Linked DNA regions of Actinoplanes teichomyceticus ATCC 31121. The protein of the gene in region 1 interacts with the protein of each later gene in a pairwise test. Links are inferred from orthologs where the notes say so. Each region holds a gene or a part of one and is shown in the gene's direction. Other genes may lie near its edges.

The links.
Region 2: the proteins of ACTEI_RS09835 (region 1) and ACTEI_RS00715 interact in binary tests that used the Escherichia coli proteins (3 or more experiments, as listed by UniProt). The link is inferred for Actinoplanes teichomyceticus ATCC 31121 from one-to-one orthologs.
Region 3: the proteins of ACTEI_RS09835 (region 1) and ACTEI_RS25515 interact in binary tests that used the Escherichia coli proteins (3 or more experiments, as listed by UniProt). The link is inferred for Actinoplanes teichomyceticus ATCC 31121 from one-to-one orthologs.

The regions. Positions count from the first base shown.
Region 1 is NZ_CP023865.1:2,158,956-2,163,268, forward strand. What follows is about bases 1,042-3,749. They hold ACTEI_RS09835 (isochorismatase family protein), read left to right. Parts: upstream 1,042-1,919; coding sequence 1,920-2,579; downstream 2,580-3,749. Other genes in these bases: ACTEI_RS09825 (arylamine N-acetyltransferase family protein), read left to right, coding at 1,042-1,066; ACTEI_RS09830 (2,3-dihydro-2,3-dihydroxybenzoate dehydrogenase), read left to right, coding at 1,098-1,883; ACTEI_RS09840 (anthranilate synthase family protein), read left to right, coding at 2,576-3,749. Also shown: ACTEI_RS09820 (sulfite exporter TauE/SafE family protein), read left to right, coding at 1-48; more of ACTEI_RS09825, read left to right, coding at 242-1,041; more of ACTEI_RS09840, read left to right, coding at 3,750-4,313. UniProt on the Escherichia coli protein: Involved in the biosynthesis of the siderophore enterobactin (enterochelin), which is a macrocyclic trimeric lactone of N-(2,3-dihydroxybenzoyl)-serine.
Region 2 is NZ_CP023865.1:159,514-164,064, forward strand. What follows is about bases 687-3,632. They hold ACTEI_RS00715 (hotdog fold thioesterase), read left to right. Parts: upstream 687-1,957; coding sequence 1,958-2,308; downstream 2,309-3,632. Other genes in these bases: ACTEI_RS00700 (alpha/beta hydrolase family protein), read left to right, coding at 687-955; ACTEI_RS00705 (hypothetical protein), read right to left, coding at 962-1,363; ACTEI_RS00710 (hypothetical protein), read right to left, coding at 1,464-1,718; ACTEI_RS00720 (hypothetical protein), read left to right, coding at 2,360-2,749; ACTEI_RS00725 (hypothetical protein), read right to left, coding at 2,783-3,091. Also shown: more of ACTEI_RS00700, read left to right, coding at 1-686; ACTEI_RS00745 (MerR family transcriptional regulator), read right to left, coding at 4,298-4,551. UniProt on the Escherichia coli protein: Required for optimal enterobactin synthesis. Acts as a proofreading enzyme that prevents EntB misacylation by hydrolyzing the thioester bound existing between EntB and wrongly charged molecules.
Region 3 is NZ_CP023865.1:5,829,583-5,834,174, forward strand. The notes cover bases 1,074-4,060. They hold ACTEI_RS25515 ((2,3-dihydroxybenzoyl)adenylate synthase), read left to right. Parts: upstream 1,074-1,732; coding sequence 1,733-3,388; downstream 3,389-4,060. Other genes in these bases: ACTEI_RS25510 (type I polyketide synthase), read right to left, coding at 1,074-1,505; ACTEI_RS25520 (SCP2 sterol-binding domain-containing protein), read left to right, coding at 3,417-3,851; rfbB (dTDP-glucose 4,6-dehydratase), read left to right, coding at 3,882-4,060. Outside these bases: more of ACTEI_RS25510, read right to left, coding at 1-1,073; more of rfbB, read left to right, coding at 4,061-4,592. UniProt on the Escherichia coli protein: Involved in the biosynthesis of the siderophore enterobactin (enterochelin), which is a macrocyclic trimeric lactone of N-(2,3-dihydroxybenzoyl)-serine.

The DNA.
Region 1 (4,313 bases):
GTCGCCGCCCTGTGCCTGGCCACCTACCTGTGGTGGCGCGCCGGCTGAGCCTCGCCGCCGGGGTGGACGGGGGTCGTCGGTTTCGCGGATCGGTGCGGAATCGCCGGTCCGGAGGGCACGTGGCGCAGCGGCGGCGCATGACACGGACGGTCCGTGCCCTATAAGTCCCTTTTATGGGATATAGTCCGATATGGGAAGGGGTGCCGGTCGGCCGAAAGCCGGAAATCGACGAGGGAGCGGTGTGGCCGCAGCGGAACACGACTTCGATCTGGACGGCTATCTGCGCCGGATCGGGTGGGCGGGTGATGCCGTCGCGGACGCCGTCACGCTGCGGTCGCTGCATCGGGCCCACGTCCAGAGCATCCCCTTCGAGAATGTCGACGTCTTCCTGCTGCGCACCGTGCCGTCCCTCGCCCTGTCCGCCGTGGCGGACAAGATGGTGCGCGGCCGTCGGGGCGGGGCCTGCTACGAGCACAACATCCTGCTCGCCGCGGCCCTGCGGGCGATCGGCTTCCGGGTCACCTATCTGACCGGCCGGGTCCTGGCCCGCGCCGTGACCAGGCTGCCGCGCACCCACCTGCTGCTGCGGGTGGACGTGCCCGGCGCGCCGGTGCCGTACATCGCCGACGTGGGCTTCGGGTCGACCACCGCCCTGCTGGAGGCGATTCCGCTGGTGGACGGCGCCGAGTCGGTCCAGAGCGGACGGCGTTTCCGGCTGCGCCGGCGGCCTCGCCCCGAGGCCTCCGACCTGTGGGCGCTGCAAGCCGTCCGGGGCGCCGCCTGGGACGACCAGTACGAGTTCACGCTGGAACCGTTCGAGGAGATCGACATCTTCCCGATGAACTGGCACGTCGCAACGAACCCGCGCTCGCCCGCGCGGCAGAACCTGTACGTCGGCATCGCCAGGCCGCGGGGACATCTGATCGTCATCGGCATGCGGCTGATCGAGGTGACCCCGGACGGGGCCCGCAGGGTCCGTGCGCTGCGCGACCAGCGGGAGCTCGGCCGGGTGCTGGCGGACGACTTCGCCATCGACGTGCCGGCCGGCGCCCGCTGGCCGGCCTGACCGGCGTCGCGGAGATCATGGAGAGGACGGCATGACCACGGTGGACTTCGCCGGCAAGATCGCCCTGGTGACCGGCGCGGCGGGCGGCATCGGCGCGGCGGTGGCCCGGACCCTGGCCGCCCGGGGAGCCACGGTCGCGGCGGTGGACCGCGACCGGGAGGCGCTCCGATCGGCCGGGAGACGGCACCAGGCGGACGGACTGCCGGTCCGGGCGTTCCCGGCGGACGTCTCCTCCAGTGCCGAGGTCGCCGCGGCGGTGACCGCGATCGAACGCGACCTCGGCCCGATCGACCTGTTGGTCAACGCGTCGGGTGTGCTGCGCACGGGCGAGGTGATCTCGTACGCGGAGCAGGACTGGCACGACACCTTCGCGGCCAACGTCAACGGGGTCTTCCTCGTGTCACGGGCCGTGGTGGCCGCGATGGTGCGGCGCGGCTCCGGAGCGGTGGTGACGATCGCGTCGAACGCCGCGGACACGCCACGGACCGGCATGGCGGCCTACGCCGCCTCCAAGGCCGCGGTCGCGATGTTCACCAAATCGCTGGGTCTGGAAGTGGCCCGGCACGGCATCCGGTGCAACGTGGTCGCGCCGGGCTCGACCGGCACGCCGATGCTCAGCCAGCTGTGGAGCGCCGGGCAGGGCCCGCGCACCTCCATCGACGGTACGCCCTCGGAGTACCGCCTCGGCATCCCGCTGGGCAAGATCGCGACGCCCGAGGACGTGGCCGAGGCGACGGCTTTTCTGCTGTCGGACCGGGCCGGACACATCACGCTGCAGACGCTCACCGTCGACGGCGGCGCGACGCTCGGCGTCTGAGCGACGTCCAGCCGGCCCAGAACAAGAGGGAGAACAGTGGCAGGCCTACCAGTCATCGAGTCGTACCCCATGCCCGGCGCCGACGAGCTCCCCGGGCGGATCGCTGCCTGGACACCCGACCCGGCCCGGGCGGTTCTGCTGATCCACGACATGCAGAAGTACTTCCTCCGGGCCTTTCCCACGGACTGCTCGCCGCTGGCCGAGCTGACCGGCAACGTGATCCGGCTGCGGCGGGCCTGCGCGCGTGCGGGGACGCCGGTGGCGTACACGATGCAGCCCGGCGGCATGACCCCACGGCAGCGCGGGCTGCTCGCGGACTTCTGGGGTCCGGGGATGACCGCCGACCCGGCGCATCGCGAGGTCGTCGACGGGCTAGCCCCGGCGCCGGGCGACTGGATCCTCACCAAGTGGCGGTACAGCGCCTTCCACCGCACCGACCTGTTGGCGGGGATGCGCCGCAGCGGGCGCGACCAGCTGCTGGTGTGCGGCGTGTACGCCCACGTAGGCGTCCTGATGACGGCCTGTGAGGCTTTCACCCACGACATCCAGCCGTTCCTGGCCGCGGACGCGGTCGCCGACTTCACGCCGCAGCACCACCGGATGGCCCTGGACTACGCCGCGGGGCGCTGCGCCGTGGTGGCCACCACCGACCGGCTGCTCGCGGACCTCGGCGCGGCGCCGGAGACCCGCGGATGACCGGGCACGACCTGCTGCGCCGGGTCCTGGCGGGCCGGGAGCCGGCGTACGCCCTGCTGCACCGGCCGGAGTCGGCGGCCGCCGGCGACCTGGAGATCCTGCTGGGTGAGCTGTCCGAGGTGGACAGCCTCGACGACCTGCCGGTGCCCTCGGCGCCGGGCGGGCGGCGCGGGCACGAGGTGCTGGCGCTGATCCCGTACCGGCAGGTCCGGGAGCGCGGCTACCTCGCGCCCGACGACGGCGCGCCGCTGCTGGCGATGGCGGTCCGCGAGCAGGGCGCCGTCCCGCTGACCGAGGCGCTGTCCGGGATCGAGGACGTCTCCGTCACCCTGCACGACGCCCGGTTCGAGCCGGACGACGCCGGATACGCCGCGACCGTGCGGCGCGTCATCGACGAGGAGATCGGGCGGGGCGAGGGCGCGAACTTCGTCATCAAGCGATCCTTCCGCGCCGACATCGGCGGCCACACCCCGGGCGCGGCGCTGGCGTTCTTCCGCCGGCTGGTGGCCGGTGAGCAGGGCGCGTACTGGACGTTCCTCGTGCACACCCCGGAACGCATCCTCGTCGGCGCGACTCCGGAGCGGCACCTCAGCCTGGCCGGCGGAGTGGCCGCGATGAACCCGGTCAGCGGCACCTACCGCTACCCGGGTTCCGGACCCGACCTCCGGTCGCTGCTGGAGTTCCTCGCCGACGGCAAGGAGTCCGACGAGCTGTACATGGTGCTCGACGAGGAACTGAAGATGATGGCCCGGATCTGCGACGACGTACGCGCGACCGGCCCCGGCCTGAAGGAGATGGCGCGGCTGGCGCACACCGAGTACCACATCACCGGCCGGACCGGGCGCGACGTGCGGGAGATCCTGCGCGAGACGCTGTTCGCCCCGACGGTCACCGGTAGCCCGGTGGAGAACGCCTGCCGGGTCATCGACCGCCACGAGCCGGAGGGCCGCGGATACTACAGCGGGGTGGCCGCCCTCATCGGCCGGGACGCGGCGGGCGGCCGGCTTCTCGACTCGGCCGTCCTGATCCGGACCGCCGACATCGACCGGGCCGGTCACCTGCGCATCGACGTCGGCGCGACCCTGGTGCGGCATTCCGATCCGCACGCCGAGGTGGCCGAGACCCGGGCGAAGGCGGCGGGACTGCTGGCCGCGCTCAAGCCCCGGAACCGGTTCGCCGCGCATCCCGCGGTCCGGCACGCGCTGGCGCGGCGCAACGAGAGGATCGCCGCGCACTGGCTACGCCCGGCGCCCGCCCCTCGCCCGCACGTGGCCGAGCTCGCCGGTCGCAGCGTCCTGGTGGTGGACGCCGAGGACACCTTCACCGCGATGCTCGATCAGTTGCTGCGCTCGCTCGGCCTGACCGTCCGGGTGCGCCGGTTCGATCAGCCCTACACCTTCGCCGGACACGATCTGGTCCTGATGGGGCCCGGGCCGGGCGATCCACGGCACACCGGCCATCCCAGGATCGCCCGGCTGCGCGACGGCGTGCGGGAACTGCTCGGCACACGCAAGCCGTTCCTCGCGGTCTGCCTGAGCCACCAGATCCTCGGCTCCCTGCTCGGATTCGACCTGATCCGCTGCGACGTCCCGCACCAGGGCGCGCAACGGGAGATCAACCTGTTCGGCCGGCCGGTCCGGGCCGGCTTCTACAACACGTTCGCGCTGCGCTGCCCGCCGCGGATGACCCGCGCCGACACCGTCGCCGGAACGGTCGAGATCAGCCGGGATGCGA
Region 2 (4,551 bases), 2.0 Mb from region 1 along the record:
GTACCCGGCCCGGCACATCCACGGCCACCCGGCGGCGCCGTGGCTGTCGCCGGGCGCGGTGCCCCACTTCTCCGAGATGTTCGGCCTGCCCGCCGAGAGAGTCCGCGCGACGGCCACGCACGGCCGGGCCGGCGCACCGGTGCACGGCGGCCGTCCGGTCGTGCTCTACTCGCCCGGTCTGGGCGGCGACCGCGGCACCAGCACCGTCCTCGCCGAGGAGCTGGTGAGCCACGGCTACATCGTGGTCACCATCGACCACACCCACGACGCCAGCGAGGTCGAGTTCCCGGACGGGCGGGTCGAGGTGGCGGCCATCCCGCCCGACATCGACGAGCAGATCATCGCCCAAGTCGTCGCGGTTCGTGAGGCCGACACCCGGTTCGTCCTCGACCAGCTGGCCGTCGTCAACGCCGGTGGCAACCCCGACGCGGGGAACCGCCGGCTTCCCATCGGACTGCGGGGCGCATTCGACCTGAACCGGATCGGCATGTTCGGTCACTCACTCGGTGGCAGCACCGCCGCCGCCACGATGCACCACGACCGGCGGATCAAGGCCGGGGTCAACCTGGACGGCACACTCGTCGGCGCGGCCGCCGTCGCGGGCTCCGACCGGCCGTTCCTGCTGCTGAGCAGCGACCACGGCACCGACCCGGAGGACCCGACCTGGGACGCGTTCTGGACGAGCCAGCGGGGCTGGAAACGTGAGCTGAGCCTGACCGGCTCGGTCCACGGCTCGTTCAACGACGGCCAGGTGCTGTACCCGCAGGCCGCCCCGGAGATCGGCCTCACCCCCGAGCAGCTCGCCGGAATGGTCGGCACGCTGCGCCCGCAGCGTTCCGTCACCATCCAGCGCGACTACCTCCGGGCCTTCTTCGACCAGCACCTGCGGGGCCGGCGCAGCCGGCTGATGTGCGGCGCGGACCCGCGCTACCCCGAGATCCGTTTCGTCCGGTAACGCCGGTCAGCCGAGCGGGGCGTTCATCGCACGGGCGAGCAACGCGTCCCGGGAGCCGGCGCCGTCGCCTGCCGGCCAAGCCCGCATGGCGGCGTTCAGGCAGGCCACGGCGCAGGCGACGAGGGGCCCGGGGCGGGGGGTCGCGATCGGCGGGCAGGTCACCCGGCAGGCGGGCGGCGTCCAGCGGGACGAGCAGCTCCTCCCGGGCCTGCTGCTTTTCCCGGTGGCGGGCACATCCAGGGCGCCCTGGAGACCGACCCGGCCGACGTCGTCGCCACCTCCACCGTGCTCGCCGAGGCGCCGGGGCCGCTGGGCCTGGCGTTCGTCGGCATCCTGCACGCCGACCGCGCCGGTGAGCTGGCGCAGAGGCTGCGCCCCGCGGCCGCCGCGCCGGTGATCCTCAACCACGGCTCGATCTCCACGCCACGGGTGAACCGCGCCCGGGGACCGACTCCGCGGCCGGCGACCGATCCGGAACGGCTCGACGCCGCGATCCGCCGTAGCAGTACTAGCCGGCAGCGGCCGGGGGCAGCCCGCCGTCCCCGTCGACGATCGTGTCCGGCGTGCCGTCCTCGTCGAGGTCCACCATCGTCAGGTCGACCTTGCCGTCACCGTCGGTGTCGAACTGGAACAGGTCCGGCTTGCCGTCGCCGTCGGTGTCCGACACCCAGACGTCGGTCCGGCCGTCGCCGTTGGCGTCGCTGGTCATCAGGTCGACGCGGTCGTCGCCCCGGGTCTGCACGACCTCCTGCGGCTCACTCATATCGTCTCCTCCAGTCGGGTGCGGCACCGCGCGTCCGCCGATGCCGGCTCTACCGGGACGGATCGTCCGGCACAACCGCCACATCAGTACCCGGCGCGCGCAAGGCCAGTCGCCCCGCCTGTGACGGGTGTCGCTTCTGGCCCGTCCGGCCGGGGGTAACGTACGCCGTCGTGGATATCGCGGCAGACGGCACGGAGCACCTGTTCACCAGCAGCGGAGGCGGTGCGCTCGCCGAGCGGATGGGCATCGTGATCACCGAGGCGACGGCCGAGCGGGTCGTCGGCACGATGCCGGTCGAGGGCAACACCCAGCCGTACGGGCTGCTGCACGGCGGGGCGTCCTGTGTGCTCGCCGAGACACTCGGCTCGGTCGGCGCGGTGCTGCACGGGCAGACCGTGGACCGGCCGTTCGCGGTCGGGGTGGACATCAACGCCACCCACCACAAGGCGGCCCGCTCCGGGCTGGTGACCGGGACGGCGGTGCCGGTGCATCGCGGCCGGGCGGTCGCGACGTACGAGGTGGTCCTGGAGGACGAGGCCGGTGACCGGGTCTGCACCGCCCGCATCACCTGTCTGCTGCGCGGCGCCTGAACCGGCGGCGATCGATGGCCGATCCTTGACGGTTCCGCGTACGTTTGCAGCGTGACCGGAGTACCACAGCACGCGTTCGACGACGCCACGCAGATCCTCACCTGCGCTTTCAGTGGTGACAGCGAGGCTGTGGCCAGCACCTTCGACGCGGTCGTCGACCGGGACGGGGTGGTCGGCGCCTGGGACGTCGCGTGGTGCCTGGCCGCCACCATGGTCGGGGACCTGCCCGGCGGCGGTGGCTGGACGCTGGACTTCCCGGGCATCGACGACGCCCGCTATGACAAGCGCTGGGTCGCCCGGTTCGTCAGTGCCTACGTCAACGGCGACTTCCCCACCGGCGAGGCCCTCTTCGGCGCGGCGATCGCCGACGGCCAGCTGCCGGAGTGCCTGCTCGCCCTGGCCGGCTCCACCGTCGCGACCCTGCGGCACCGCGCCGCCTGACGGCCGGCGCGCAGCGCACCTGTGGCACCGGTGTCACGACTTCTTGTGGTAGAGCGCTTTCGCATACTGCGTCGCGGCGGCGGTGTTGTACATCGACGCCAGTGACATGAAGAACGAGTTGTCGGCGATGGCCCGGGACGCCTGAGCGGTCCCGGAGTATCGGATGTCAGCCTCCGCTTCGGACAGGCCACGTGCCTTGAACTGCCGGCGCATCGCGGTCTGGCCGGTGCGGAAGGCCTCGGCGGCCTCCTCGGCGTTCCGCATGTAGGACATCGCCTTCTCGCTCAGGGCTTCGGCAAGGTTGTAGGCCGTCTGTTCGGCCTCGTTGGTGAAGGTGTGCACGACGCTGTGCCTCCTCGCAAGCCGGGTCAACACGGACCGATCCCGATAACACTCTGATCGAGCTGACGGCGGCCTTCAAGGGGCGACCCCCGCCTGTGGACAGCCGAGGCGCCAGGGGTCACGGCCGGCGATCCGAGGCGGCGGACGCCGTCGTCACGGCGGTGGCCGGGTTTGTGCCGCGGACCGATCCGTGGCCTGTCATGTCCAGCTGAGTGGCGCGGCGTAGAGGGCGCGGGCGGCGTGCCGTGAATGGGCAACGCCGGCCCGGTTCGCATCCGGTCACCCGGATCGTTCGGTCAGTGCTCCCTGCCGGTCTCGCGGCGCCGCCTGTCCTCGGCGTCCGCGATGCCGTGCGCCACCGCCAGCCTGATCACCCGGTACAGCACAGCGATACCCAGCAGGCCGAGCAACACCGGCCCGATGATCCCCGCATCCATGTTCTGAGGCTAGGTCACGCGCACCTCAGCAGCTCACATACGAGAACACCGCCGGTGCCGCCGCGGGTGCGGGCCACCGGCTCCGGCGCAGGGCGGGATCACCGAACGCTGTGAGAGCGGTCACGAAGCTGATGCTCCTGCGGTGAGGAGGCTGATCGAGGCGCGTAGCGAAGGGTGAACTGTGATGGCGATCATGGGCGCTCCGCCATCGCCGGAGATCGACTTCCCGGGCCGGCCGAGCCGGGAAACGACGAAGCCCCCAGCCGCGTTTCCGCAGGTGAGGGCTTGCGTTCTGAGTTTTGCTGAAGAGTGGCCAGGGGCGGGGTCGAACCGCCGACCTTCCGATTTTCAGTCGGACGCTCGTACCAACTGAGCTACCTGGCCGTGCTTGGTGTTGCGGTCCTGACGGGACTTGAACCCGCGACCTCCGCCTTGACAGGGCGGCGAGCACTCCAACTGCTCCACAGGACCTTGCTATTCACTTGCTCTGGTGTGTCAGCGACTTGCACCGCTAACTTACCAGTACCCCCAACGGGATTCGAACCCGTGCTACCGCCTTGAAAGGGCGGCGTCCTAGGCCACTAGACGATGAGGGCAACTCCGCCATCATTGCACATCGAGCTGGCTGCTCGATCGGCAACGTTTGGTGGCCTTCGCCCCAACCGCGCCCCGTTGAGGCCTGCAAAGCATATGTGATCCACCGAGCGGTCTCCAAATCGGGACCCCCCTTTTCTCTCGCAAGCCCTTGACCAGGGAAAACGTGAGAAGGTCAGACGGAGGCGAGGAGCTGGACCGCCTCGGCGAGCCCGGTCAGCCGGGTGATGCCGGGCGGAAGTTCGTCGCCCGGCCAGCCCGGACCGGCCGCCGCGACCACCAGCGGTGGGTGCGGAGCGTCCCGGACGCGGGTGAGCTGATCCACCGATCCGGTGGCCGCGCACTGCGACCAGAGCACCACCGCGGCCGGGCCGGTCCGCCCGATCGCGTCCAGCAGCGCCTGCGGCGGCACCCGGGCGCCGAGGAGAC
Region 3 (4,592 bases), 3.7 Mb from region 1 along the record:
GCCACGACGGCGGCGCGTTGCGGCAGGTGCGAGCGGCGCTCGGTGAGAGTGTGCGCCACCGCCGCGGGCGCGGCGTCGGGGTGCTCGGTGAGCCAGTCGGCGGTGCGGGCGGCGAGCGCGCGCAGCCCGGGCTCCGACATCGCCGACAGCGGATAGGTGCGCACGGCGGCGTCCGTGTCCGGCGCTGTGTGGGCGGTGGGGGCGGGTGCTTCTTCGAGGATGACGTGGGAGATCGAGCCGCCGACGCCGTAGCTGGACACCCCGGCGCGGCGGGGATGCCCGCCGGTGTCCCAGGCCGTCAGCTCGCCAACCAGCCGCAGGCCTGAGGCGGCCCAGTCGAATTCCGGGTTCGGCTCGGTGTGCAGGCTCGGCGGCAGCTGGCCGTGCTGCAGCGCCAGGACCGTCTTGATGACCCCGGCGATGCCCGAGCCCGCCTCGACGTGGCCGATGTTCGGCTTGAGCGAGCCGATCAGGCACGGGTCCCCGGGAGCGCGCCCGGCGCCGAACACCCCGGCGAGCGCCTGGGCCTCCTCGCGGTCACCCACGGGGGTGCCGGTGCCGTGCGCCTCGACGTAGTCCACGGTCGCCGGGTCGATGCCGGCCCGCTGGTACGTCTGCGCCAGCATGTGGATCTGAGCGTCGCCGCGAGGGGCCATCATGCCGTCGGAGCGGCCGTCCTGGAAGGCGCCGGAGCCACGGATCAGGGCCAGGACCCGGTCGCCGTCGCGGCGGGCGTCGGCAAGCCGCTTGAGCACGAGCACCCCGGCGCCCTCACCGCGGCCGTAGCCGTCGGCGGTCCTGTCGAAGGCCTTGCTGCGCCCGTCGGGGGCGGTCGCGCCGGCCGCATCGAGCGCGACCATCAGCGCGGGGGTGGCCATGATGTTGACGCCGCCGACCAGCGCGACCGGGGTCTCGCCGGTGCACAGGCTCCGGCAGGCCAGGTGCAACGCGGTCAGCGAGCCGGCACAGGCGGTGTCGACGGCCATGCTGGCTCCGCGCAGGTCCAGGAAGTAGGAGATGCGGTTGGCGATGCCGTAGTAGGTGGTGCCGTTGACCGCCCACGCGCCGGTGCGGGTGAGGTCTTCGAGCAGGCGGCGGCCGTAGTCGTTGGAGTTCGCGGCGACGTACACGCCGGCGTCGGTGCCGCGCAGCGACAGCGGGGGCAGCCCCGCGTGGTGCAGCGCCTCCCACGCGAGTTCCAGCATGATCCGCTGCTGCGGGTCCAGGAAGTCGGCTTCGCGCGGGGAGATGCCGAAGAAATCAGCGTCGAAGCCCTCGATGTCGTCGAGGAAAGCGCCTTTGCGGGTGGTGCTGCGCAAAATGGCGGTGGCCTGCGGATTGCTCGCGGCGTAGGGATCCCATCGTTTGGCGGGCATGTCGGCGACGGCGGTACGCCCGCCGGCGAGAAAGGCCCAGAATTTCTCCAGGGAGTCGAGATCGGGGGCGAACCGGCAACTCATTCCGATGATGGCCACGGCATCCGGGAATTCCCCATCCTGGCTCACGTTCCGGCTCCTCTCAGGGCACAAGCCGACCCGAAATGGTTCCCGGCCGGTCACGGTGTGCGGGGCTTGCGGCGCACCGACTGCGAAACATCGTGCGCCGCCGGCAACCGGCCGGGCATCTCCGTGAGTGCGCAGCAGCACGAGGCTGTCCAGCAATTCCGGAGACGCATTTTCGCGGTGCCTTTCCTAACGTTTGCGGTGACCCGCAGCAGAGAGGGAGACAGCACATGTCCGTGACTGCGTCGAGGGCCGGGCGGCCGGAGGTGGTGCCGTGGCCCGACGAGCTGGCGGAGCGTTATGTGGCCCGCGGTTACTGGGAACAACGGCCGCTGGGCGCCTATCTGGACGACGCGGCGGCCGGCCGCCCGGGGACGATCTGTCTCGTCGACGGCGACGTGTCATTGACCTTCGCCGAGCTGGTGTCGCGGGTGGACGGCGCGGCCCAACGGTTACACGGTCTCGGTCTGCGCGCCGGTGACCGGGTCATCGTGCAGCTGCCGAACTGCTGGGAGTTCGTGGTCATCGCGCTGGCCTGTTTCCGCAGTGGGGTGGTGCCGGTGATGGCGCTGCCCGCGCACCGGCGGCAGGAGCTGACCGCGATTGCCCGGCTCACCGAGGCGCGGGCGCTGCTGGTGGCGGGCACGGTCCGCGGTTTCGACCACGAGCAGCTGGCGCACGAGGTCGCCGCCGCGGTGCCCGGCCTGCGGCACGTCGCGGTGACCGGACGCCGGAACCGGCCGGACAGCCTCGACCTGGTGGCGCTGTGCGCGCCGGCCGGCGACACCAGCGCTCGCGCCGCGGCCCCGGATCCCGGTGACGTGGCGTTGTTCCTGCTGTCCGGCGGTACCACCGGGCGACCCAAGCTCATCCCGCGCACGCACAACGACTACGCGTACATGATGCGCACGGCCGCGCGGATCTGCGGCGCCGGGCCGGACACGGTGTATCTGGCGGTGCTGCCGCTCGCGCACGGCTATCCGATGGCCGGGCCGGGCATCCTGGGCACGCTGGTCAGCGGCGGGCGCATCGTGATCCTGGCCTCGCCCGCACCGCAGCGGGCGCTGGCCGCGATCGCCGAGCACCGGGTCACGATGACCTCGCTCGTGCCGGCTGCCGTCATCCGCTGGCTGGACCACCTGGCCGGCTCCCCCGCCGCCGACCTGGATTCGCTGGACCTGGTGCAGGTGGCCGGGTCGCGGCTGCCCGACGAGGTGGCCGCCCGGGTCACGCCCGCGCTGGGCGCCCGGCTGCAGCAGGTGTACGGAATGGCCGAGGGTTTGCTGTGCATGACCAGGCCCGGCGATCCCGACGCGGTGGTGCACCACACGCAGGGCCGGCCGATCTGTCCCGACGACGAGCTGCTGCTGGTCGACGAGGACGGGACGCCGGTGCCGATCGGGGAACCCGGGATTCTGCTGACCCGAGGGCCGTACACGCCGCTCGGTTACTACCGCGAGCCGGAGCTGACCGCGGCGGCGTACCCGCCCGGCGGCTGGTATCGCACCGGGGACGTGGTGCGGCTGCGCGCCGACGGCAACCTGGTGATCGAGGGCCGCGACAAGGATCTCATCAACCGCGGCGGCGAGAAGATCGCCGCGGAGGAGGTGGAGAACTTCGCCCACCAGCTGGCCACGGTGAGCCAGGCCGCCGCGGTGGCGATGCCGGATCCTGAGCTCGGCGAAGCCGTCTGCCTGTACGTCGTGCCGCGCGCGGGCAGCACGGTCACGTTGGCGCAGGTGCGCGACGTCATGCGCGAGGCCGGGGTGGCGGCGTTCAAGCTGCCCGAGCGGCTAGAGCTGGTGGACAGCCTCCCGGTCACCGCCATCGGCAAGGTCGACAAGAAGGCGCTGCGGGCCGACATCGCGCGGCGCCGGCACCCCTGAACCCCCGAGGAGAACGATGTTCACCGATGTGGACCCGGCGGATCTGGAGCCGCAGGATTTCGCCGCGCTGCTCCGGCGCACCCCTGCCGCGGAGCTGAAGGCGGCGATGGCGGGTGCGCACCGCCGTACCGTGCTGAACGGCATTTTCGCCCGGATGCCCGGACTGCTGCGCCAAGACCGAGCGGGCACCCTGTCCGCGGTCATCCACTGGTGCGTGACCGGGCGTCCCGACGGCGGCGCCGACACCTACGAACTGGTCATCGCCGATGGTGTGTGCACGCTGTCGGACCGGCCCCGCCACGAACCGCGGCTGACGCTGACCCTGGGCGCGATGGAGCTGCTCGGCTTGGTCGCGGGCCGCTCCAGTCCGGTGTCCATGCTGGTGCTCGGCCGGCTCAAAGCGCGCGGGGACATGGCGCTGACCGTCCGCGTACCCGCGCTGTTCGAAATCCCCGCGCCCTGACCCGGGCCGGGCTGAAACGAAGGAGAACAGGTGCGCATCCTGGTAACGGGTGGGGCGGGTTTCATCGGATCGCATTTCGTGCGCGCGACCCTGCGCGGGCAGCTGCCCGGATCGGCCGGCAGTCAGGTCACCGTGCTGGACAAGCTGACGTACTCGGGCAACCTGGCCAATCTCGCGCCGGTCGCCGGGGTGGACGGTTACCGGTTCGTGCACGGTGACACCTGCGATCCGGAGGTGGTCGACCGGGCGGTCGCGGGCCAGGACGTCGTCGTGCATTTCGCCGCGGAGACGCACGTGGACCGCTCGCTGGTCGCGGCGGACCAGTTCGTCCGGACCAACGTCCTCGGCACCCAGACCCTGCTGGAGGCGGCGCTGCGGCACAGGGTACGCCGGTTCGTGCACGTGTCCACGGACGAGGTGTACGGCTCCATCGAGCACGGTTCGTGGACCGAGCAGACCCCGCTGTCGCCCAACGTGCCGTACGCGGCGGCCAAGGCCGGCTCCGATGTGCTGGCGCTGGCGTATCACCGCTCGTTCGGGCTGGACGTGTGTGTGACGCGGTGCACCAACAACTACGGGCCGTACCAGTTTCCGGAGAAGGTGATCCCGCTGTTCGTCACCAATCTGCTCGACGCCCGGCGGGTTCCACTGTACGGCGACGGGCGCAACCGCCGCGACTGGCTGCACGTGGCCGATCACTGCCGGGGCATCCAACTCGTGCTGCAGGACGGCCGGGCCGGC